DNA from 3 places in the Plantactinospora sp. CA-290183 genome. Region 2 is predicted to be linked to each of the others. Evidence: riboswitches for the same ligand, from Rfam matches in the RefSeq annotation. Region 2 holds a riboswitch; each other region holds the start of a gene.
The links. Region 2 has a riboswitch for cyclic di-AMP ahead of ACQEUR_RS16485 (hypothetical protein). Riboswitches for the same ligand answer to the same signal wherever they lie in the genome.
Positions count from the first base shown of each region.

Region 1: it holds a riboswitch for cyclic di-AMP, as region 2 does, so the genes downstream of both, ACQEUR_RS24275 (coiled-coil domain-containing protein) here and ACQEUR_RS16485 (hypothetical protein) in region 2, are expected to answer to the same signal.
Region 3: it holds a riboswitch for cyclic di-AMP, as region 2 does, so the genes downstream of both, ACQEUR_RS23015 (C39 family peptidase) here and ACQEUR_RS16485 (hypothetical protein) in region 2, are expected to answer to the same signal.

Region 1 is NZ_JBNJMX010000035.1:19,167-26,188, reverse strand. Features, by position in the region: gene ACQEUR_RS24285 (hypothetical protein) at 1-289, opposite strand, end outside; gene ACQEUR_RS24280 (copper resistance CopC family protein) at 439-1,293, shown strand; gene ACQEUR_RS24275 (coiled-coil domain-containing protein) at 1,431-2,444, opposite strand; cyclic di-AMP (ydaO/yuaA leader) riboswitch at 2,448-2,579, opposite strand; gene ACQEUR_RS24270 (SDR family oxidoreductase) at 2,869-3,915, opposite strand; gene ACQEUR_RS24265 (polysaccharide deacetylase family protein) at 4,078-4,803, shown strand; gene ACQEUR_RS24260 (glycosyltransferase family 2 protein) at 4,820-6,007, opposite strand; gene ACQEUR_RS24255 (hypothetical protein) at 6,178-6,699, opposite strand; gene ACQEUR_RS24250 (GNAT family N-acetyltransferase) at 6,823-7,022, shown strand, end outside.
Region 2 is NZ_JBNJMX010000008.1:137,574-144,595, forward strand. Features, by position in the region: gene ACQEUR_RS16470 (glycosyl hydrolase) at 1-2,564, opposite strand, end outside; gene ACQEUR_RS16475 (cellulose-binding domain-containing protein) at 3,075-4,277, shown strand; partial or broken gene ACQEUR_RS16480 (coiled-coil domain-containing protein) at 4,435-5,187, opposite strand; gene ACQEUR_RS16485 (hypothetical protein) at 5,239-5,616, opposite strand; cyclic di-AMP (ydaO/yuaA leader) riboswitch at 5,625-5,753, opposite strand; gene ACQEUR_RS16490 (cation diffusion facilitator family transporter) at 5,919-6,833, opposite strand.
Region 3 is NZ_JBNJMX010000028.1:5,787-12,808, reverse strand. Features, by position in the region: gene ACQEUR_RS23020 (GNAT family N-acetyltransferase) at 1-728, shown strand, start outside; gene ACQEUR_RS23015 (C39 family peptidase) at 837-1,676, opposite strand; cyclic di-AMP (ydaO/yuaA leader) riboswitch at 2,085-2,226, opposite strand; gene mdlC (benzoylformate decarboxylase) at 2,489-4,090, shown strand; gene ACQEUR_RS23005 (aminoacyl-tRNA deacylase) at 4,185-4,655, shown strand; gene ACQEUR_RS23000 (tartrate dehydrogenase) at 4,737-5,816, opposite strand; gene ACQEUR_RS22995 (SLC13 family permease) at 5,816-7,022, opposite strand, start outside.

The DNA of each region.
Region 1 (7,022 bases), on a different contig from region 2:
CGAGGCAGAAGTACGCCGCCAGCAGCAGTCCCAGCCCGCGCAGCGCCCACCGGCAGCCCGCCGAGTCGACGAGGCCGGCCAGCCCGGCGGGCAGCGGCCGTCCGGCGCCGGGATCGGCCAACCGCGGCTCGCGCCACAGCGCGCCCAGCGCCAGGAAGGAGATGACCAGGGCGAGCGCGGCACCCGTGACCGCGTACGCGAACGGGATGGGCAGGTCCTGCCGACCGCCGACGCCGTGCGCCAGCACCGTGCCGAGCATCAGCGGGGCACCCGGGTCCACCCGGCGCACCGGGCCCGGTGTGGGCCGGTCGGCGAGGTCATCGAGGCTCCGTACGGTGGGGACGGCCGCGGGTCGGGTTGGGACTCTAGCGTCTTGTGAGGTACGGCGGTAGCCACCATGATGAGCCGATGCGATCAAGGGGTACCACCGTCCGTACGGTGAGCCGATTGGCCGCGATCGCCGTCTGCGGGACGGCCGTCCTCGCCGTACCGGCGACACCGGCCCGGGCGCACGGACAGCTCGCCGTCTCCGACCCGCCGGCCGGCGGCACGGTGAGCAGGGCGCGCGCGACACTCGACCTCTACTACACCGAGCAGCCCGCCACGAACGCCCACTTCACGGTGACGGCGCCGGGCGGCGGCCGGGTGGACGACGGCTGGAGTCCCGGCCCGAGCCGGCGGCTGGACCGCCCGGTCACCGAATACTTCCTGACGGACGGCACGTGGGAGCCGCGCGCCTACCACACCGGTTACGCCGCGCTGGTCAAGGTCGCGCACTGGCCGGCGACCGGTCGGTACACCGTGGACTACCTGTCGGTGGCCTCGGACGGCGAGGCGGTCCGGGGCAGCCTGAAGTTCGTCTACCGGGGACCGGTCACCCCGGCGCCGGCGGGCTGGTCGCCGCCGACCAACACCGCCGATCCGGCCCTGGTCGCGGCGGCCGAGGGCGGCGGGCACACCGGGACCAGGCCCACCGGCGCAGCGACCGGAGCACCCGCCGGGACCCCGGCAGCGGCCCCGGCCGCCCCGGAGGACCGCGGTGTCGCCGTCTGGCTCCTCCCGGCGTTACTACTCGGCGCGGTGGTCGTGATGGTGGTCCTCGCCGTCCGGCCCCGGCGCCGGGCCGCCGCCGGTGGCGGTGGCGGTGGCGCCAAGGACGGTAGGCGGGAACCCGGACTCGACCGCGCCGCCGGCCCGACCGCGAGCCGGACCGGCACGGGTGGCAGCCGCCCGGCCCGCCCGAAGAGCGGTGCCTCCCGCCAGCGGAGCCGTCGGGGCAAGACCGGCCGCTGAGCCCGGCGAACCGGCCCCCCGCTCCTGGTCCGGTCCCGGCGGCAGAACCTGTCCGGAGGGGCCCGGAATGCGAGCGCCCCGCCACCGCGGCAGGCGGTGGCGGGGCGTCAAGCGGTCCGGTCGGCCCGGAACGCCGCTCAGAGCATCGACATGTGCACGTGGTCGGTGTGGTCGCTGGCGCCGCTGTAAGAACTCCAGCCGGTGGCCGGGAACCAGATCTGCCTGTACCAGATGACGTAGAGGATGCCGAGCCGGTCTGCGTTGCGGACCAGGAACGCGGTGAGGTCGTTGCCGTACTTGCGCTGGTCGTTGTTGGCCGCCGGGCTGAACCCGGAGTTGCGCAGTGACCAGTCGCAGGCCCGGCCCTTCGGGTGCTCGTACGGCCCGCCGGGGCGGTAGCAGCCGACGAACCGGTTGAAGCCGGCCCGCTTGACCTCCTTGTACGCGTGCAGGGTCCGCCCCGTGACACAACCGCCGGTGGTGGGATCCTCCTTGTTGCAGGACTCGCCCGGGAAGCCGTCACCGTAGCCCGGCCCCGGCTTGGCCACCGGCGACGTCGCGTCCACCAGGCCACCGGCGGTCAGCGACCTGCCGCCGACCAGCGCGAGCGCCTTCTCCGCGTCCTTCTTCTGCTTCTCGATGACCTTCTGCGCGGTCCGCTGCTCGGCCACCTCGGCGTCGATCGACGTCTTGGCCCGGTTGATCGCGTCGCGCGCCTCGCCCAGAGCCCGCAGCTTCTGGTTGTTGAGAGCGTTCAACTCCTCCAGCGCGACCATGCGGTCGAGGAACGCGTCGGACGAGGCGCTGTTCAGCATCATCGACACGGCGCTCAGCTTGCCGCTGCGGTAGGACTCGGCCGCGATCTGGCTCGCCTCCGGAGCCAACGCGGCCAGCCTGGCCTCCGCCACCCTGAGCTCGCCGGCCAGCTTCGACTGCCGCTTGCGGGACTTGTCGAGTGCGGACTTGGCCTCCGCGTACCGCTTGCCGGTCGCGGCGAGGACGTCGCCGAGGAGTGGCGTCTCGACCTCTCCGCTGGGCGCCGGGTTCGGCTTGGGGGCGGCCGAGGCCGGCGACGGCGCGACGACACCGAGTGCGGCGGCGGTGAGCATTGCCAGGGCAGGCGCCAGCCATCGGCGTAGGGGTGCCCTCACATGTATCCCTTCCGTCGGCCGCCGACCGGGTTAGCTGACGGGTTCGGGATGGAAGAGGTCCCTACCGCTGTCGCGGATTCACCCCAGGTGCTTGGGTCCCCGGCTCGCCTGGCGGCGATTAGGCGGCGATCAGCACCGGCACCAGTCGGTGCCTGGCGGCTATGAACGGCAGTCAGCATACCCGGTTTCGCTTCCAAAATGGCAAGACCCGATTCCTGCTGAACGCGTTGCGGCGCAACAACTATCAGTAATGGCGAACGTGACGGAACGCATCGACGTACGTTCCCGTTGTGACGTCATTCACGATCGGCGACCGGCTATTCACCACCCGCTCCGGGCGTGCGCGCCGACGGCATCGAAGGGGTCCAGAATGGTCGGTCGGTACGCCGATTCCACCCGCGGACGGCCGCCGGACCGCGCCCGCCTAACGGCGTCTCGCCGCCCTGGCCAGCGCAGCACCGGCCGCCCCCGCCAGCAGGGCGGCGACCACCGGTGCCCGGTGCCGGCTGAACCACCACTGCGGGCTCCGGCCCCGGGACCGGTCGTCGAACGCGCCGTGGGCGCCGTGGTCGACGCCGTCGGCGTCGTCGACCGGATGCCACAGGTTGGTCGGCCGGTGCGGACCTGTCGGCCGGCCACCCTGCTGGCTCGCGTAGCCGGTGCGGGCCAGATAGCGGTCGAGCAGGGCCGGGGCGATCCGGTTGGCGAGCACGGTGGCCACGGTGGACCCACCCACCCAGTACTCGCGGCGCTCCGGCCGGTCGGCGGCGTACACCACCGCGCGGGCGGCGACCTCGGGCTGGTAGATCGGCGGCACCGGCTGGGCCCGACCGCGCAGCCGGGACAGCACCCAGTCGAACTGGGGCGTGTTCACCGCCGGCAGGTGCACCATGGTGATCCGCACCGGGCTCCGGTCGTGCAGCAACTCGCAGCGGACGGACTCGGTGAACCCGACGATCGCGTGCTTGGCGCCGCAATAAGCGGCCTGCAGGGGAATCGACCGGTACGCCAGTGCCGACCCCACCTGCACGATGGTCCCGGATTGCCGCGGCGACATCCGGGCCAGCGCCGCCCGGGTGCCGTATACGTAGCCGAGATAGGTGACCTCGGTCACGCGGCGAAACTCCTCCGGGCCGATCTCCTGAAACGGCGCGAAGACCGAGGTGAAGGCGTCGTTGATCCACAGGTCGATTCCGCCGAGTTCGGCGCAGACCCGGTCCGCCGCGTCCTCGACCTGCCGATGGTCGGCCACGTCGGTCTCGATCGGCAGGGCCGTACCACCGAGGGCGCGTACCTCGTCGGCGGTGGCGGCCAACCCGGCGCTGCCCCGGGCCAGCAGGGCGATCCGCATGCCGCGCCGGGCCAGCAGCCTCGCGGTGGCCCGGCCCACTCCCGCGGTCGCCCCGGTGACGACCGCGACCCGCGGCACCTCTCGGCGGTCCAGCGTGAACCTCCCTCGTCGCGACGGCATGCCGAGCTACCCGGCCCCCGGTACGCCAAACGTTGCGCGACCCTCGGCAGCGACACCACGGCGAGGAACCTCGCATCCGCCGCGTTCCACCCGTCCGGGTGAGGATGAAGCCGCGGCCTCCGGGTACCCGCCTCGGCGATGGTGAGGCGGGTGGAGGAACGAGTGCGCGCACGCGCGGTGCCGGCGACCACGGTCGGCGCCGCGCTGGCCGCCCAGGTGGTTCCCGCGGTGACGGTGCTGCCCGGGATCCGGCTCCGGTTCTTTCCCCGGCTGAGCGGGCTCGGCGCACCGGGTCACGTCGCGCTGACCTTCGACGACGGCCCCGACCCCGCGTCCACCCCGCTCTTCGTCGAGGCGCTGGCCGCCAGGGGAACCCGGGCCACCTTCTTCCTGCTCGGTTCGATGCTCGCCCGCTCCCCCGAACTCGGGTTGGACCTCACCGCCGCCGGGCACGAGCTGGCGGTGCACGGCTGGGGGCACCACAACCTGCTGCTGCGCGGCCCGCACACGACGTACCGCGACCTGGCCCGGACCCGGGAGCTGATCGGCGCCGTCACCGGCCGCACCCCCCGGTACTTCCGGCCCCCGTACGGGGTGCTCAGCGCCGCCTCCCTGGTGGCCGCCCGCCGGCTGCGGCTGACGCCGGTGCTCTGGAGCTGCTGGGGCCGGGACTGGACCCGCTCGGCGACCGGTACCTCGGTGCTCGACACGGTCCGGGCGGGGCTGGCCGGCGGCGGCACGGTCCTGCTGCACGACTCCGACTGCACCTCCGCGCCCGGCTCCTGGCGGGCCAGCCTGGCCGCGCTGCCCCGGTTGCTGGACGAGTGCCTGGACCGGGGCTGGCGGGTGGGCCCGCTCGGCGAACACGGCCGGCCCGCCCGGCGCTGACGGCACCCCGCTCCCGTCAGCCCACCCGGTCGGTCAGCTCGCCCGGCAGGGCGCCACGGCGGGTGTTGGGCACGCCGGAGGACGGGCCGCCGGGCACAACAGCGGACGCCGGGCCGCCGGGCGCCGCCGCGGCCGCCGGACGGCCGGAGGCGCGGGCGGACGGCCCGGTCGGGCGGGCCGGGCCGGAGGCCGGGCGGCGGACCCGGGTGACCACGCCGACGTGGGCGCGACGGGCGACCCGCAACGCCAGGAACAGCCCGTACGCGCCCCGGCCGATGAGCCGGTGCTTGAGCCCGAGCGCGCCGTTGGGCGGCCGGTACCCGGCGGCCGGCAGGTGCGCGCGGTACCGGGTGACGATCTCGGCGAAGAACTCCCGGCGCCGGGCCGGTGGCACCCGACGCGGGTGACCGAGAACCTGGAGCAGGTGCCAGATCATCCGCTCGAAGATCAGATTACGCAGCTCGGCCGGCACCTCCGGATCCGCCGTCAGCCCGGCGACGACCCGGTCCCAGTGCGCGAAGACCTCGAAGTGCCGGTCGCTGACCGTGCAGGTGATGGCCCCGCCCGGCCGCTGGCGGTACGCGTAACAGCAGCGGTCCAGCAGGCTGATCCGCTCGGCGGCGAGCATCAACGGGAAGCTGAACGACACGTCCTCGTACCAGCCGGGGCCGAAGCTGAGGCCCCGCTCGGCGAGGAAGCCGCGCCGGATCACCTTGTTGCAGGTGATGTGCAGCACCGAGAGCAGGCCCGGCTGCTCCCGCAGGGTGAAGACCTCCGGCACCGGCCGGTCGCCGCCGACCTGGGACAGCCCCGAGTGCCGGACCCGGCCGTTCGGGTAGTGCCGGGTGAACGCCACGACGAGCAGATCCGGACGGGTCTGCCGCAGCCGGTTGGCGACGGCGGGCAGCGCGCCGGCGGGCAGCCAGTCGTCGCTGTCGACGAACCAGACGTACTCGCCGACCGCTCGGGCCAGCCCGGCGTTGCGGGCACCGCCCAGCCCGTGGTTGCGCTCCAGGGTGACCACCTCGACCCGGGGATCCCGTTCGGCGTAGCGGGCCAGGATCGCGGCCGAGCCGTCGCCGGAGGCGTCGTCCACGGCGACCACCTGAAGGTCGGTGACGGACTGGTGGAGAATCGAGTCCAGGCATTCGGCCAGGTAGTCCTCTACCAGGTAGACCGGGACTATCACGCTGAGCAGAGTCACCGTCGGCAACCTCCGGAAGTCCGGCGGGAACCGAATCGTAGCGCCGAGTGATCGGACGCCACGCGCTCAGTAACAGGCGAGTGACCAAATTGTGATGTGTGGTCGTCGATCAGTGCCACCGGGCGGTTGCGCGGCCGCCGAGGAGCCCTCCACCGCGGCCGGCGACGGGCTCACAGCCCGGCGACCCAGTTCCACAGGTTCACGACCCACTCGGTCTGGCGCAGGTACGCCACGCCCACCCCGGCCAGGAAGAGGCCGGTCACCAGGTGCGCGCCCCGCGCGCTGCGGCGGACCCGGCCGAGCTGGCGCTCGTAGACGATCCGCCCGACCAGCCGGGAGAGCGCGAAGAGACCGACCGCGACGAAGAGGGTGAGCACGAAGGTCACCACCGGACTGGTCAGGTCACCCCCGGCCGAGATGGCCCAGACACCCCAGCAGACGAACGCGAACAGCGCCCCGGTCATGCTCCAGTGCCTGCCGCTGCGGAGCTGCCGCCAGTGGTAGCCCGGCGGCACCGGGCGGGACTCCTCCGCCGCGCCCGGCCAACCGGTGCCGGTCGCGTCGTGCGGCACCGTGGGAAAGGGCTCGGTACGCGGGGTCGGCGCCCCCACCTGGGCCCGCCCCTTGCGGAAGCGACCCTGGTCGGGCACCTCGACGGTCTGCTCCGCCCACGGCTGCGTCTGGTCTGCCATCTGTCCTCCCCATCGGTGCGGGCACGGACCCGTCGAGCTTCCGTACGAACCCGTCCCCGTTGTCGAGGGTAGCCAGCCGGGAAAACACTCGCCGAGTCAGCGCCGCTCGGCTACACATGGTTGATGCCAGACGACGACCCCGCCGTCCAGGTCGCCACGGCGGCCGACTGGGCCGGCATCCACCTTCTGCTGCGTACCGCCTTCCACGCCCTGCCGGACGAGGCGCACGCGGCGGCGGAGGGCGCGGTGTTCGAGCCGGAGCGGTCGTTGCTGGTCCGCTCGGGCGAGGAGGTCGTCGCGCACGCGGCGGCCTTCACCCGGGA
Region 2 (7,022 bases):
CCGCACACCCGGTGGGTGGTCGGGTTGGTCGGCGTGCCGTCGTGGTTGCCGTTGGCTGCCGCCATCGTCACCGTGGTGGCCCCGCCGCCCGCCGTGCCGGCCAGCGCCCCGCCGGAGCGGACGAAGAGCCGGTTGCCGGTGACCGGCGGGCCGGTCGGGGTCGGCGTGGGGTTGGCCGTCGGGGTCGGGGAGGGGGTCGGGTTCGGCGTCCCGCCGCCGGCGCCGCCGCCACTCCAGGTGAACGCGCCGGTGGCGGCCGTCCGGCCGGCCGGTACGGTCAGCGTCCGCCCGTCGGAGAAGGTCACCGTCAGCGGGCTGGAGGTGATGTTCGACGCCACGTACGTGCGCGCCCCGCCCTTGGTGAAGACCGCGTAGAGCGGGGTGTTGGCGGTGACGGAGGTGTCCACCCGGCCCAGTGCGGCGAGGTTGCGCAGCCAGTGGAAGGTGTGTGCCCGGCTCTCGCCCTCCTCCGGCGCGTAGTTCGGGTTGGCCCGGAAGGCGGCCAGCGCCGCGTCGGGGTCGCCCATCGCCCGGAACGACCAGAGCACGTCCTGCCAGACGGTGGGCTGCCCGCCGTTGTTGGTCACCAGTTCGTTCCAGTTGGTGGTGACGTAGTCGGGCCGGTAGCCGAGGTAGAGCGAGCCGCCGGTGATCGGCAGCATGTTGATGCCCTGGATCATCTCCGGTTCGCCGCTGAACCAGGTCGCGTACGCCCCGCCGTCGCCCCAGACCATCCCGACGGTGCTGTGCCCGAAGGCGCTCGGGAAGTTCTCGTTGGCCGAGTCGAACCAGTACTCCTGGATCGCCTGCGCCTGGGTGGTGTAGATGAACAGGCCGGCGTCCCGGATCGCGGTGTCACCGGTGGCCAGGCCCCACTGGATCAGCCCGCTGGCGAAGTTCATCCCCTCCGACGAGGACTCCTGGTTGTTGCCGGCGCCGAACGAGCCGTGCCCGGAGGCCCAGTCGTGCCCGGCGTAGATGTCGAAGTCGCGCAGGAACGGGAACATCGGATCGTTGCGGTCGAAGCCGTTGGCGTCCCGGATCAGCAGGTTCACCATGCCGCCGTACCGGTTGGTGGCGGCCCAGCCCGGGTCGAACTTGGCCAGCGTGGCGGCGGCGGCGATGTAGTAGCCGTAGTGGAAGTGGTGGTCGTTCAGTTCCTGGTCGGAGCCGTACGAGGCCGGGTAGCCGACCAGCGTGCCCCAGGCCCGGTCGTAGTGGAACAGCCGGCCGGTCTCCCCGGGTGAGGCGGTGAACCAGTCGGTGAGCCGGGTCCGGATCGCGTTCAGCAGCAGGTCGCGCTGGGCGGTCCGGCCGAGCTGGTCGGCGATCTCGGCGAGCCGGGCGGCCCGGCCCAGCGCCTTGCCGGTCCAGTAGGTGTCGTTGCCGAAGCCGGCCAGCGGGTCGCCGGTGGCGGCCTGGTCGAGGTAGCCGCCGAGGGTGGCCAGGTCGGCCCCGCTGGAGGTGGCGACGGCGGGGATCTCCGGCAGCACCCCGTGGTAGCGGATCGCGGTGGCGAACGAGCCGACCCCGACCAGGGTCCGCATCGCACCGCGGGGGGAGACGTACGTCTGGCCGATCGGGGTGCCGCCGGCCAGGTTCTTCCACTGGTGCGGGTAGAGCGAGACGACGGTGTTGCCCTCGCTGCCCTCCCGGGCCGTGGTGCTGAACGTGTACGTGGCGGTGACCGTGCTGGTCTGCTGGTTGAACGACCAGCCGACCCGGGTGCCGGTGACGTGCGCGTGGGCGTACCGGCCGTAGCTGTCGGCCAGGGCGGTGCGTTCGGCGGCCGGGGTGCCGGAGGTGGTCGGCAGCAGCGCCACCGAGAAGTAGCCCCGGCCGGCCAGGGTGGAGGTGATGGCCGTGCCGCTGACCGTCCAGGTCGCACCGGTCGGCGCGTACGCCACGTAGTCGTGGCCGCGGACGGTGAACCCGATCCGGGCGCCGCTGTTGGCCCAGACCGTGGGCGTGGCGCCGAAGGCGAGCCGGGCGTCGCCGCCGGTCACCTGGGCGTAGACGAACGGCAGGCCGTGGCCGACGGTGGCCCGCAGTGTCCGGGTCCCGTCGGACCAGTACGGCGAGACGGTCCAGTCGGTCCAGCCGTCCACCTTGACGTCGGGGGAGTTGAGTCCGGTCACCCCGAGGGTGAAGTCGGTGCTGTAGGGGAAGTGGTACTCCCCGACGGTGGTCGGGGTGCCGGAGACGGTCGGCGTGGTGGTGTACGAGACGCCGAGCCCGCCCGCCACCGGGTCGAAGGCCATCGGGTGTGCCTGCAACGGCTCGGAGTAGGCGCAGTCGAGGCGCTTGAACAGCAGCGAGGACCACCAGTCGTTGGTGGGTACCGCGCCGGCCGGGGCGTTGCCGGTGACGTACCGCCGGGGGTTGGTGGAGAGGTCGGCGCAGCCGGAGGGGCCGGCGGCGCCGGCGGGGCGGGTGGTGGTGTAGCTGCCGGCGCCGAGGGGGTCCGCGCCGGCGCCGGTGGGCGCGACGAGGGCGACGGTGGCGGCGAGTGCCGCGAGGGTGAGCGCGGCCAACCCGCGCGCTCGGCGGGTGGATCTGGTCATGGTGCCTCCGGTCGGGGGACGGTACGGCCGGGGAGAGATTTCGTCCGTATTAACGAGCCATTGCCTGGAGATCATCAGATCGGCTCAGGGCTGTCAATGCGCGCCGGTCTTCTTTGCCGGATTCCGGAGTGGACCGCGCCTCCCGGTTGACAGTCGGGGCCGGGGTCGGGGTACCTTAGAGAGCGCTCTCTCAGGTCTCCCCGCCCACCTCAGCTCGGTGCCGCGAACTGCGATGAGCGATCGAAAGAGCGCTCTCTGGCATGCCGTCGGCGCCGTTCTTGCATCCATCGATGTCTGTCTCTAAGCTTGGCCGGGCGCCATCACCGCCGACGACCGCGCAGGGCTGGCCGGTGCGTCGCTGATGGATCCGTGATCGCGGGAGCCGGTCATTCGGGTGGCACGAGGGCCGTACGCGCGGGACGCGTCGGTCCACCCGCCGTCGTAGCAACAGCACCGCCGGGCCCGTTCGCACCGGCTCCGCGGTGGTCAGCCGAGAGGAATCCCATCCCCATGAGGGTCTCCGCACCGTACCCCCGTCTGCCCGTGGTCGTCGCCGTGATGGCGACGGTGGCCGCGTGCCTCGTCGCCACCGTCGGCCTGGTCGTGGCGCCCGCGGCCCGGGCCGCCGCCGGCTGCCTGGTCGACTACCAGGCCAACCAGTGGAGCGGCGGCTTCACCGCCACGGTCCGGGTGACCGCCGGCGACGCAGCGGTCAACGGCTGGACCGTCACCTGGACCTACGGTGGCGACCAGCAGATCACCAGTAGCTGGAACGCCCAGGTCACCCAGGCCGGCGCCGCGGTGACCGCCCGGAACGCGGCGCACAACGGGGCACTGCCGGCCGGCGGGTCCGCCGAGTTCGGCGTCCAGGGCAGCTACGCCGCGAACGCGGCGGCGCCGACCGGGTTCGCCCTGAACGGCGAGCCGTGCAACGGCGCCGCCCCGACCACCGGCCCGACGACCCCGGCACCGCCGACGACCCCGCCGGCCAGCCCGCCGCCGACCACCGGGCCGCCCCCGGCCGGTTGCGGCGCGGCCAGCCTCTGCGACGGCTTCGAGAACCAGACCGGGACCACGCCCGCCGGCGACTGGAGCGTGAACTACCCGGACTGCCAGGGCACGGGTACGGCCGCCATCGACACCACCGTGGCCCACCAGGGCACCAGGTCGGTACGGATCAACGGCACGGCCGGCTACTGCAACCACGTCTTCGTCCGGGCCAACCGCGATCTCAGCGGTCTCGGCGCGGTGCGGTACGGCCGGATCTGGGTGCGGCACACCACCGCGCTGCCGACCCAGCACGTGACGTTCCTGGCCATGCGCGACGCCAACGACGGCAACCGGGACCTCCGGATGGGGGGCCAGAACGGCGCCCTCCAGTGGAACCGCGCCTCGGACGACGCCACCCTGCCCGAGCAGAGCCCGGCCGGCGTCGCGCTCAGCGTGCCACTGCCGACCAACCGCTGGACCTGCGTCGAGTTCATGGTGGACGGCACCCAGGGCCGGCTGTCGACCTGGGTCGACGGGGCGGCGGTGACCGGCCTGACCGCGGACGGCACCCCGACCCACGACATCGACGGGCAGTGGCTCAACCGGGCGAACTGGCGGCCCAGCCTGACCGACCTGCGGCTGGGCTGGGAGAGCTACGGCGAGGGCGCGGACACGCTCTGGTACGACGACGTGGCCCTCGGCTCGGCCCGGATCGGCTGCTGACCCCGGCCCCGTCCAGGTCGGCGGGTCGTACCGGTCCCGCCGACACAACCGCCCGCCGTCCTCGTCTTCGTCGACGAGGGCGGCGGGCGCTGTCGCGCGTCCGTGCGGTGGGCTCCGCCGGCACCGCCCAGGGGTGGCGGGCGGTGCCGGCGGAGGCTCAGTGCATGGACAGGTGCACGTGGTTGGTGTGGTCGCTGGACGGGTCCCCGTTACCGCCGCTGTACGACTTCCACCCGCTGCTGGGCAGCCAGATCTGCTTGAACCAGATCACGTAGAGCACGCCGAGGCGGTCGGCGTTCTTCACGAAGTACGCCGCCAGGTTGTTGCCGTAGGTCCGGTCGCCGCCGGAGGCCACCCCGCCGAATCCGCTCTTCTGTGCGGCGAAGTCGCAGGCCTGGCCCTTGGGATGCTCGCCGCTGCCGCCGCTGCGGAAGCAGGAGACGTACCGGGTGAAGCCGGCCGACTTGGCCTGGTTCAGCGCGTGCAGCGTACGCGGGGTGATGCAGCCGCTGGCCGGCGTCGGGTCGTCCACGCTGCACGACTCGTCCGGCCAGGAGCCGTCGGAGTTGCGCGGTGCCGGCCTGGCCGACGCCGCCCGTCCGGTGACGCCCGAGCTGACACCGCCGCTGCCGGCCGCGACCAGGGCCCGTTCGGCCTGCGTCTTGCGGGTCTGCATCACCTCGACCTGCTTGCGCTGGTCACGGATCTCCTGGTCGAGTGCGGCCTTGGTACGGGTCTGGAGGTCCAGGCTGTCCCGCAGGCCGCGCAGCTCCCGGCTCTCGTTGGCGGCCACGCTGTCCAGCGCGGCGGCGCGGTCCACCAGACTGCTCGGGGAACCGCTGTTGAGCAGGGCCGAGACCTGCCCGAGCCGGCCGGTCCGGTACGCCATGCCGGCCATCTCGCCCACCCGCTCGCTGCGGGCGGCGACGCCTGCGGCGCGCGGAGAGGTAGTCGGCCTCCTTCAGCACCGTACCGGGCCGCCAGCTTGGCCGGCGAACATCGGCCTGGCGGCCGACCCCGCTTCTTCTGCTGCGCAGGGCGTCGTCGGCGCCGCCTTGCCCTTCCGGTCGATGTCGCCGGGCGCGGCGGAGAGGGGCCCGGGCGCCGCCTGGACCGGCGCCGCGACGGCGGGTGCGCCGCCGAACGCCGCGACCAGGCCGAGGGCGAGCACCGTGGTCACGACGGTGGCCAGCCGGATGCCCGGCCCTGTGGCCCGCCGGCCGGCAGGCCGGGCTCTGCGTACGGATGTCGGGGTGGCCCGGGCGGCTCGCGGAGCCCCGGGTGGGGCGGCCGCGGCGTGGCGTGCCGGTGCCCCTTCGGTGGATGCCAGAAACGGCATGAGAACGTCCGTCCTTCCGTCAGCCGCCGACCGGGTTAGCTGACGGGTTCGGGACGGAAGATCCCTACCGCTGACGCGGATACACCCCAGATACGTGGTTCCCCGGCTCGCACGTGGCGATTAGGCGGCGGCTCCGCAGGCGCCGGAGGGCGCCGCCCGGCGGAGACCGGTGCCGAGCCTACCGGCCACCGCCTCGCTCTGCGCGGAGCGTGTTGTCGAGCATGATCCGTATCGCCCTGGTTGGTCCGGAAGTAACCGGACAAAACCCTGCGACGCGCCGACGAAATTTAAGCTGCCCATAACTACCAGTCGGTGGGACCGCAGGCGCCGGAGGGTGTCTCCGGCTCGACCTGGAGGGTCGCGTGCGAGATGTGGAAGTCCTCGCGCAGGGCCGATCGCGCCGCCGCCAGCACACTGCCCACCTCCGCGCCCGGGTCGAGCGCCAGGTGCGCCGAGGCCACCTCCATGCCGGAGGTCAGGGTCCAGATGTGCAGGTCGTGTACGTCGCACACCCCCGCTACGGCGGCCAGCCTGGCCCGTACCACGCCGACGTCTAGGTGCTCGGGGGCGGCCTGCACCAGGATGCGCACCGCGCTGCGTCCCAGCCGCCAGGTGCGGGGCACGATGAAGAGCCCGACGGCCAGCGCGGCGACCGGGTCCGCCCAGGTCCAGCCGGTCAGGATGATCACGAGGGCGGCGACGATGACGGCGACCGAGTTGAGCAGGTCGCCGAGCACCTCCAGGTAGGCGCCCCGCAGGTTGATGCTCGCCCGCGCACCGGCCCGGAGCAGCCCGAACGCGGCGACGTTGGCCAGCAGGCCGAGCGTCGCCACCGCCAGCATCGGACCGGCCGCCACCTGCGGCGGTGCCGCGAACCGGCGTACCGCCTCGACCAGCACGTACACCGCCACCCCGAACAGCAGCACCGCGTTGGCCAGCGCCGCGAGCACCTCCAGGCGGTAGAGCCCGAAGGTGCGCTGGGGGTCGGCGGCGGCGCGCCGGGCCGCCGTGATCGCGGCGAGCGCCATGCCGATCCCGAGCACGTCGGTGAACATGTGCCCCGCGTCGGAGAGCAGGGCCAGGGAACCGGTGACCAGCGCGGCCACCGCCTCGATCACCATCAGGGCGGCGAGCAGCGCGAAGGCGGCCCAGAGCCGGCCGCGGTGCCGCTCCGCCGCCCACACCGAGCCCCCGCCGTGGTGATGACCTCCGCCCACGCACACACCCTTCCCGCTCCGGCGGTGTGCAGCCGAGATATCCGTACATTCCGATGGGCCCGACCGGCCGGGAGCACCCCCGGCCCGGTACCGACCCGGGCGCCGGGCGGCGGTCCCGGAAGCGCCGGCCGCGTGCCCCGGCCGTCCCGGGGCGGGCCGGTACGCCCGATCGCGCCGCCGAGATGCGGA
Region 3 (7,022 bases), on a different contig from region 2:
TGCGCCGGGACCCGCACCTGCACGCGTACGAGCTCGGCGACCTCGACGACTTCTACTGGCCCTATACGAGCTGGTACCGCCTGGCCGACCTGGTGGCGCTGGTCTACCACGGCGGCGGCACCCCGACCCTGCTGGCGCTCGACCGGTCGGGACCGCCGGCCGCGCTGGGCGAGCTGCTGACCGCGCTGGTACCGCTGCTGCCCCGCCGGTTCTACGCGCACCTCTCCCCGGGCGGCGAGGCGGTGCTGGCCCGACACTTTCCGGTGCAGGAGCACGGGCCGCACCTGAAGATGGCGCTCACCGACCCGGGCCGGCTGGACCGGGTGGCGGCCGAGGGCGAGGTGCTGACCGGTGCCGACCTGCCGGAGCTGGCGGCGCTCTACGACGTCGCGTACCCGGGCAACTGGTTCGACCGGCGGATGCTGGAGACCGGCCACTACGTCGGGGTGCGCCGGGACGGCGAACTGCTCGCGGTGGCCGGGGTGCACGTCTGGTCCCGCGAATACCGGGTCAGCGCGCTGGGCAACGTGACCACCCATCCCCGGGCCCGGGGCCGGGGACTGGCGAGCGCGGCGGTGGCCACCCTCTGCCGGCGGTTGTCGAAGACCGTGGACCACGTGACCCTGAACGTCAAGGCGGACAACCTCGCCGCGCTCGCCGTCTACCGTCGGCTCGGCTTCACCCCGGCGGCGGAGTACGCCGAGTTCACCTTCGGAGCCCCGGCGTAGTCCCGGAGCCCTGTCGCGCGGAGCCTCGTGGCGGGTCGCGGCGCCAGACCGCCCGCGTCCGGCAGCGCCGGTACGCGGGCGGTCCGGCTGGGGCCGGGGAGGGCGGGGTCAGGACGAGTAACCCCGGGTGGCCGCCCAGTTGGCCAGGTCGATGGTGCTCATCCAGTAGGTGCTGTCCGAGCCGGGGATCGCCGGGTCGGCGATCTTGACCGTCCGTCCGTCGTCGCGGTAGCCGACCACGGTCAGGTAGTGGCCGCCGGGGTAGCTGTGCCAGCCACCGTCGGTGTCCGTGGTCGAGCCGGCGATGTTGGCCACCACCGGGTAGCCGTTGCTCACGGCGTGCACCACGTCGGCCTGGAGCTGATCCATCTGGGCCGGGCTCGCGGCGCCGCCCCGGATCATGGTGGTCCGGTAGAAGTCCGTCCTGCCGGCGCTGTTCAGCACCCGGGTGGTGTCCTCGGCGGAGTTCGTACCGCTCGTCGTGGTGCCCAGCCGGCCGGCGACCTCGTCCTGGCTCAGGTGCACGTCCCGGGCGGTCAGGGCGATGCGGGTCGCGGCCGGACCGCAGTAGTAGTAGGTGGTCTGGGCCTCGAAGTCGTAGTCCAGGACCTTGGACTCGGGCGCGGCCGGCCTGCCGGTCGCGCTCGGCGCCGCCTTCGGGGCGCTCGTCGTCGGTTCGGCCGTCGCCGGCGATGTCGGGTCGGCCGGTGCGCTCTGCTGCCCCCCGGCCCCGGCACCCGGGGCCTGGTTGACGGAGCCACCGAGTTCCGCCACGGCGACGGTCGAGCCGCCCTCGGACGGCGCGGGCGGCTGGACCGAGGTCAGCACGATTCCGATGGTCGCCGCCGCGGCCGCGAGCACGGCCGCCGAACCGAGCGCGAGGCGGTTACGCCGGCCGGTCGTGATGTTCCTGATCCGCTGTGGGACATCTGCCAACGGCCGGGCCATGTCGCTGGCCGACCGGGAAAAGACATACTTCAACTGATCCTCCAGGGAAATGCTCATTGCCATTCGAGTTCGTCAATTGGCAATGGGACGTTTCTGTCCGCTGGTGGGAACGCGAGACGACACCGCCGGAGGCGGCGACAAGGACCCTGCCCCGAATACGCCGGGGCCGGGGGGGCAACAGCGACCACCGCATCCGGGCGGCGGGGCCGTTCGGGCTGCGCCCGCGCCGGGCGGGGCCGGCGCTCGCCGGCGGTCGCGCTCGCGTCCCGGAGCGCTAGCGAACCGGGGCCATGAACCCGTCTCGGGCTCCGATGGCCCGGGCCGGGTGCGCGGCGACCCGGGGCCGGCGCGCGGTGGAGCGGATGGATCGGGGGGATGGGCCGGAGCCCGGGTGGTGCGGCACGAATGGTCTCCTTCCGTGACCGCCTACCGGGTTAGCTGACGGATTCGGGCGCAGAAGGCCGCCCTACCGCGAACGACGGTTCGCGGATTCACCCCAGATAACTGTGGGTCCCCGGCTCGTTACACAACGACTCGGCGGGTCCGCTCCGGTGTCACCCGCGTGGCGACCAAGGGGCCGGACCGGACGGGCCGACATTACTGGCCGACTTCTGTCATTGCCAACCCCTCTCAGCAGGGAAAACAGTGACCAAGACCGCGATTGGACCGGATCCCGGCCCGGCTGCCGGGCCGACAGGGCCATGCGGATAAACCGGCATGATCATGTACGGGTGCGGTATGACGGAAATGACCGACTTGATGGAAGCCGGTCCGCCCGGTCGAACGCGAGGACTTTCAGGAGGCTCCCCCACATGACGACGGTGCACGAAGCCACCTACGACCTGCTCCGTTCGCTCGGCATGACCACGATGTTCGGCAACCCCGGCTCCACCGAGGAACCCTTCCTGAAGAACTTCCCGGCCGACTTCCGCTACGTACTGGCCCTCCAGGAGGCCTCGGCGGTGGCGATGGCCGACGGCTACGCCCAGGTCACCGGCAAACCGGTGCACGTCAATCTGCATACCGCCCCGGGTACCGGAAACGGAATGGGCAGCCTCGTCACCGCCTGGCACAACAGGACCCCGCTGATCGTCACCGCCGGGCAGCAGACCCGGACGATGAACCTGTACGAGCCGATGCTGACAAACGTACGGGCGACCCGGCTGCCGGAGCCGTACGTCAAGTGGAGTCACGAGCCGATGCGCGCCCAGGACGTACCGGACGCCTTCATGCGCGCGTACGCGACCGCCGTACAGCCTCCGGCCGGGCCGGTCTACCTCTCGCTGCCGCTCGACGACTGGGACCAGCCCGCCGAGGGAACCGCGGTGGTACGCCGGGTGAGCACCCGGGTGGCGCCCGACCCCGAGGGGCTGGACCGGTTCGCCGAGATCCTGGCGGGCAGCCGCAACCCCGCCCTGGTGATCGGTTCGGCCGTGGACCGCAGCGACGCCTGGCCCGCCGCGATCGCCCTCGCCGAGCGGCTCAGGGCCCCGGTGTGGCAGCCGCCCTTCTCCGACAGGGTCGGTTTCCCGCAGGACCATCCGCAGTTCCAGGGGCTGCTGCCACCGGCCATCGGCCCGCTGGCGAAGAAACTGACCGGGTACGACACCGTGCTGGTGATCGGCGCCTCGGTCTTCCGCTACTACCCGTACATCCCCGGCGAACAGGGCTTCCTGCCGGCGGGTACCCGCCTGCTGCACGTGACGGAGGACCCGGACGAAGCCGCCCGGGCACCCGTCGGCGACAGCCTGCTCGGCGACGTCGGACTGGCCTGTGCCGCCCTGACCGACCGGCTGCCCAGCACCGACCGTCCGGCCCCGCCCACCCAGGCCGCCGTACCGAGGTCGGAACCGGGCATCCCGCTCTCCCCGGAGGCGCTCTTCGGCATCCTCGCCCGGCTCTGGCCCCAGGACGGCATCCTGGTCCCGGAGACCCCCTCCAACCTGCGCATCCTGCACCGGCAGCTGACCATCCGGCGCCCCGCGTCGTACTTCAAGATGGCCAGCGGCGGGCTGGGGTTCGCGCTGCCCGCCGCGGTCGGCATCGCGCTCGCGCAGCGGGACACCGGGCAGCGCCGGCCGGTCGTCGCGGTGATCGGGGACGGCTCGTTCCAGTACTCGCCCCAGGCGCTCTGGACCGCCGCGCAGCAGCGGGTACCGGTGGTGTTCGTGGTCCCGGTCAACGAGGAGTACGCGGTCCTGAAGTCCTTCGCCGAACTGGAGGAGACACCCGGGGTGCCGGGGCTGGACCTGCCGGGCCTGGACATCCCGGGCATCGCCCGCGGCTACGGCTGCGCCGCCCACCGGATCGCCTCGGCCGACGAGTTCGGGGACGCGTTCCGGGCCGCGCTCGGAGCCGAGGGCCCCACCGTGCTGGCCGTACCGATCACCCGCGACGTCCCCACCCTGCTCTGAGGGGTAAGGAAGGGCCCCTTCTTATCGCTTTTTGCATAGGAAGGGCCCCCTCCTAACACCTCGGAGCCGGGCGGCAGCGCGGTACGGTGCAGCCATGTCGGGTGCCGCGCTGGAGGCTCTCAGCTCGGCCGGGATCCCCTTCCGGGTGATCCGGCACGGGTCCGTGCGCAGCCTCGCCGAGGCCGCCGCGGCGCGCGGCGTCGCGGTCGGAGACGTGGTGAAGACCATCGTGGTACGCCGGGGCGAGCGCGACTTCGTCTTCGTGCTCGTGCCGGGTGACCGGGTCATCTCCTGGCCGAAGCTGCGAGCGCTGCTCGGGGTCAACCGGCTCTCCCTGCCCGACGCGAACGAGGCCAGGTCGGCGACCGGCTACGAGCGGGGCACCGTCACCCCGTTCGGCGCCAGCACCGCCTGGCCGGTCGTCGCCGACGAGCGGGTCCGGGGCCGGACGATCACGCTCGGCGCCGGCCGGCGGGACATCGCCGTCGCCGTGGACGCCGACGCGGCACTGCGCGCCCTCGACGCCACCGTCGCGGACCTCACCGAACCGGAACGCCCGCGCTGACCCGCATGCCCCGGCAGCGGCGCGGTTAGGAGGGGGCCCTTCCTATGCAGAAAGCGATAAGAAGGGGCCCTTCCTTACCCCTCAGCCGAGTTGGGCGAGGAGGGCGTCGGTCACCTCCCGGGTGCCGGCGGCGCCGCCCAGGTCCCTGGTCCGGGTGGCCGGGTCGGCGAGGCAGGCCTCCATTGCCGCAACCACGTCGGCCGCCGCGTCCGGATGGCCCAGGTGCTCCAGCATCATCGCGGCCGACCAGACCGCGCCGAGCGGGTTCGCCACGCCCTGGCCGGCGATGTCCGGGGCCGAGCCGTGCACCGGCTCGAACATCGACGGGTGGGTGCGGGTCGGGTCCAGGTTCGCCGAGGGCGCGATGCCGATGCTGCCGGCCACGGCGGCGGCCAGGTCGCTGAGGATGTCCCCGAACAGGTTGGAGCCGACGATCACGTCGAAGCGGTCGGGTTGCAGCACCAGCTTGGCGGCGAGGGCGTCGATGTGCTCGGCGTCCCAGCGCACGTCGGGGAAGCCGGCGGCCCGCTCCGCGACCACCTGGTCCCAGAACGGCATGGTGTGCACGATCCCGTTCGACTTCGTCGCCGAGGTCAGGTACGAGCGGCGGGTCCGGGCCAGCGAGAAGGCGTAGTCGACGATCCTGCTGACCCCGACCCTGGTGAAGACCGCCTCCTGCACGGCCTGCTCGTCCGGGAAGCCCCGGTTGAACCGCCCGCCGATCTCGCTGTACTCGCCCTCCACGTTCTCCCGGACCACGACGAAGTCCACCTCGCCCGGCCTGGCCCCGCGCACCGGGCTGGCCACCCCCTCGAAGACCCGGATCGGACGCAGGTTGACGTACTGCCGGAAACTGCGGCGGATCGGGATCAGCAGCCCCCAGAGCGAGATGTGGTCGGGCACTCCGGGCCAGCCCACCGCGCCGAGCAGGATCGCGTCCGCCGGGCGCAGCCGGTCGAGCCCGTCGGCCGGCATCATCGCGCCCTCGGCCAGGTAGCGCTGGCAGGACCAGTCGAACTCCTCGTACTCCAGCACGATGCCGTGCCGCTCGGTGACCGCGTCCAGCACCTGCCGGGCGGCGGCGATGACCTCGGTGCCGATGCCGTCGCCGGGGATCACCGCGATCCGGTGCACCTCCGGCTCGCCGATCGCCGACGCCATCAGCTGCCCAGCCCGACGAGCGCGACCATCAGCGGCAGCAGCAGGAGGATCAGGACCGCTCCGAGGATGTCGAAGGAGAACCCGGAACGGATCATCTTCGTGATCGGCACGACGCCGGAGCCGTACACGACGGCGTTCTGCGGGGTGGAGACCGGCAGCATGAAGCCGAACGAGGCGGCGAAGGTGGCGGCCAGCGCGGGCACGAACGGGTTGATCCCGGCGGCCACGGCCACCGGGATGATGATCGGTACGACCACGGCGGCCGACGCCGTGTTGCTGGTCGTCTCGGAGATGATGATCGCGAGCACCACGGCGAAGGCGGTGATGGCGAAGACGCTGGTGAGCCCGAGCAGGTTGGCGCTGCCCTCGCCGATCGTCTTGGCCAGGCCACTTTCCTGGAGCAGTGCGCCGAAGATGATGCCGGTGCCGAAGAGCAGCACCGTGCCCCAGTCGATCCGGGCCGCGTCGCTCCAGTTCAGGGTGTACTCCCGCTTGCCCCAGTCGGTGGGGAGCAGGAAGAGCAGCGAGGCCCCGAGCACGGCCACGATCCCCTCGTTGAGGCGACCGCTGATCCAGTCGTAGGTGCTGGAGTCGCTGCCCCAGATGATCGCCACCACGCCGGGGGTGATCCACAGCGTCACGGTCACCACGAAGGCGATCAGCGTGTTCCGCTCGGCCCGGGAGAACCGGCCGAGCTTGGCCCGCTCGCTGGCCACGTACTCCGTGACGCCCTCGATCCGACGGATCTCCGGCTTGTTGAGCAGCAGCAGGACGGTCGCCAGGGCGAGGAACATCAGCGCGCAGATCGGGAACGCCACGGCCATCCACTCGGCGAACGAGATGCGCTCCCCCGTTGCCTGTGCGATCAGGTCCCGGCCGATCAGGTTGGGTGGGCTGCCGACCGGGGTGAGCAGGCCGCCGACGCTGGCCCCGTAGGCGAGCATGAGCATCAGCGCGACCCCGACCCGCAGCCGGGTCGGGTCGAAGGTGCTCGTGGCGATGCCCCGGTCCTGCATCAGCTTGGCGATCACCGTGAGGATGCCGAGCGCGGTCGGCAGCAGCATCGCCACCGTGGCGGTGTTGGAGACGAAGGCGGAGAGCGCGCAGGTGATCAGTCCGAAGGTGATGATCACGCGACTGGTGGACCTGCCGACTCCCGGCAGGGAGAGCATCCGGAACGCGAACCGGCGGGCCAGTCCGTGCTTG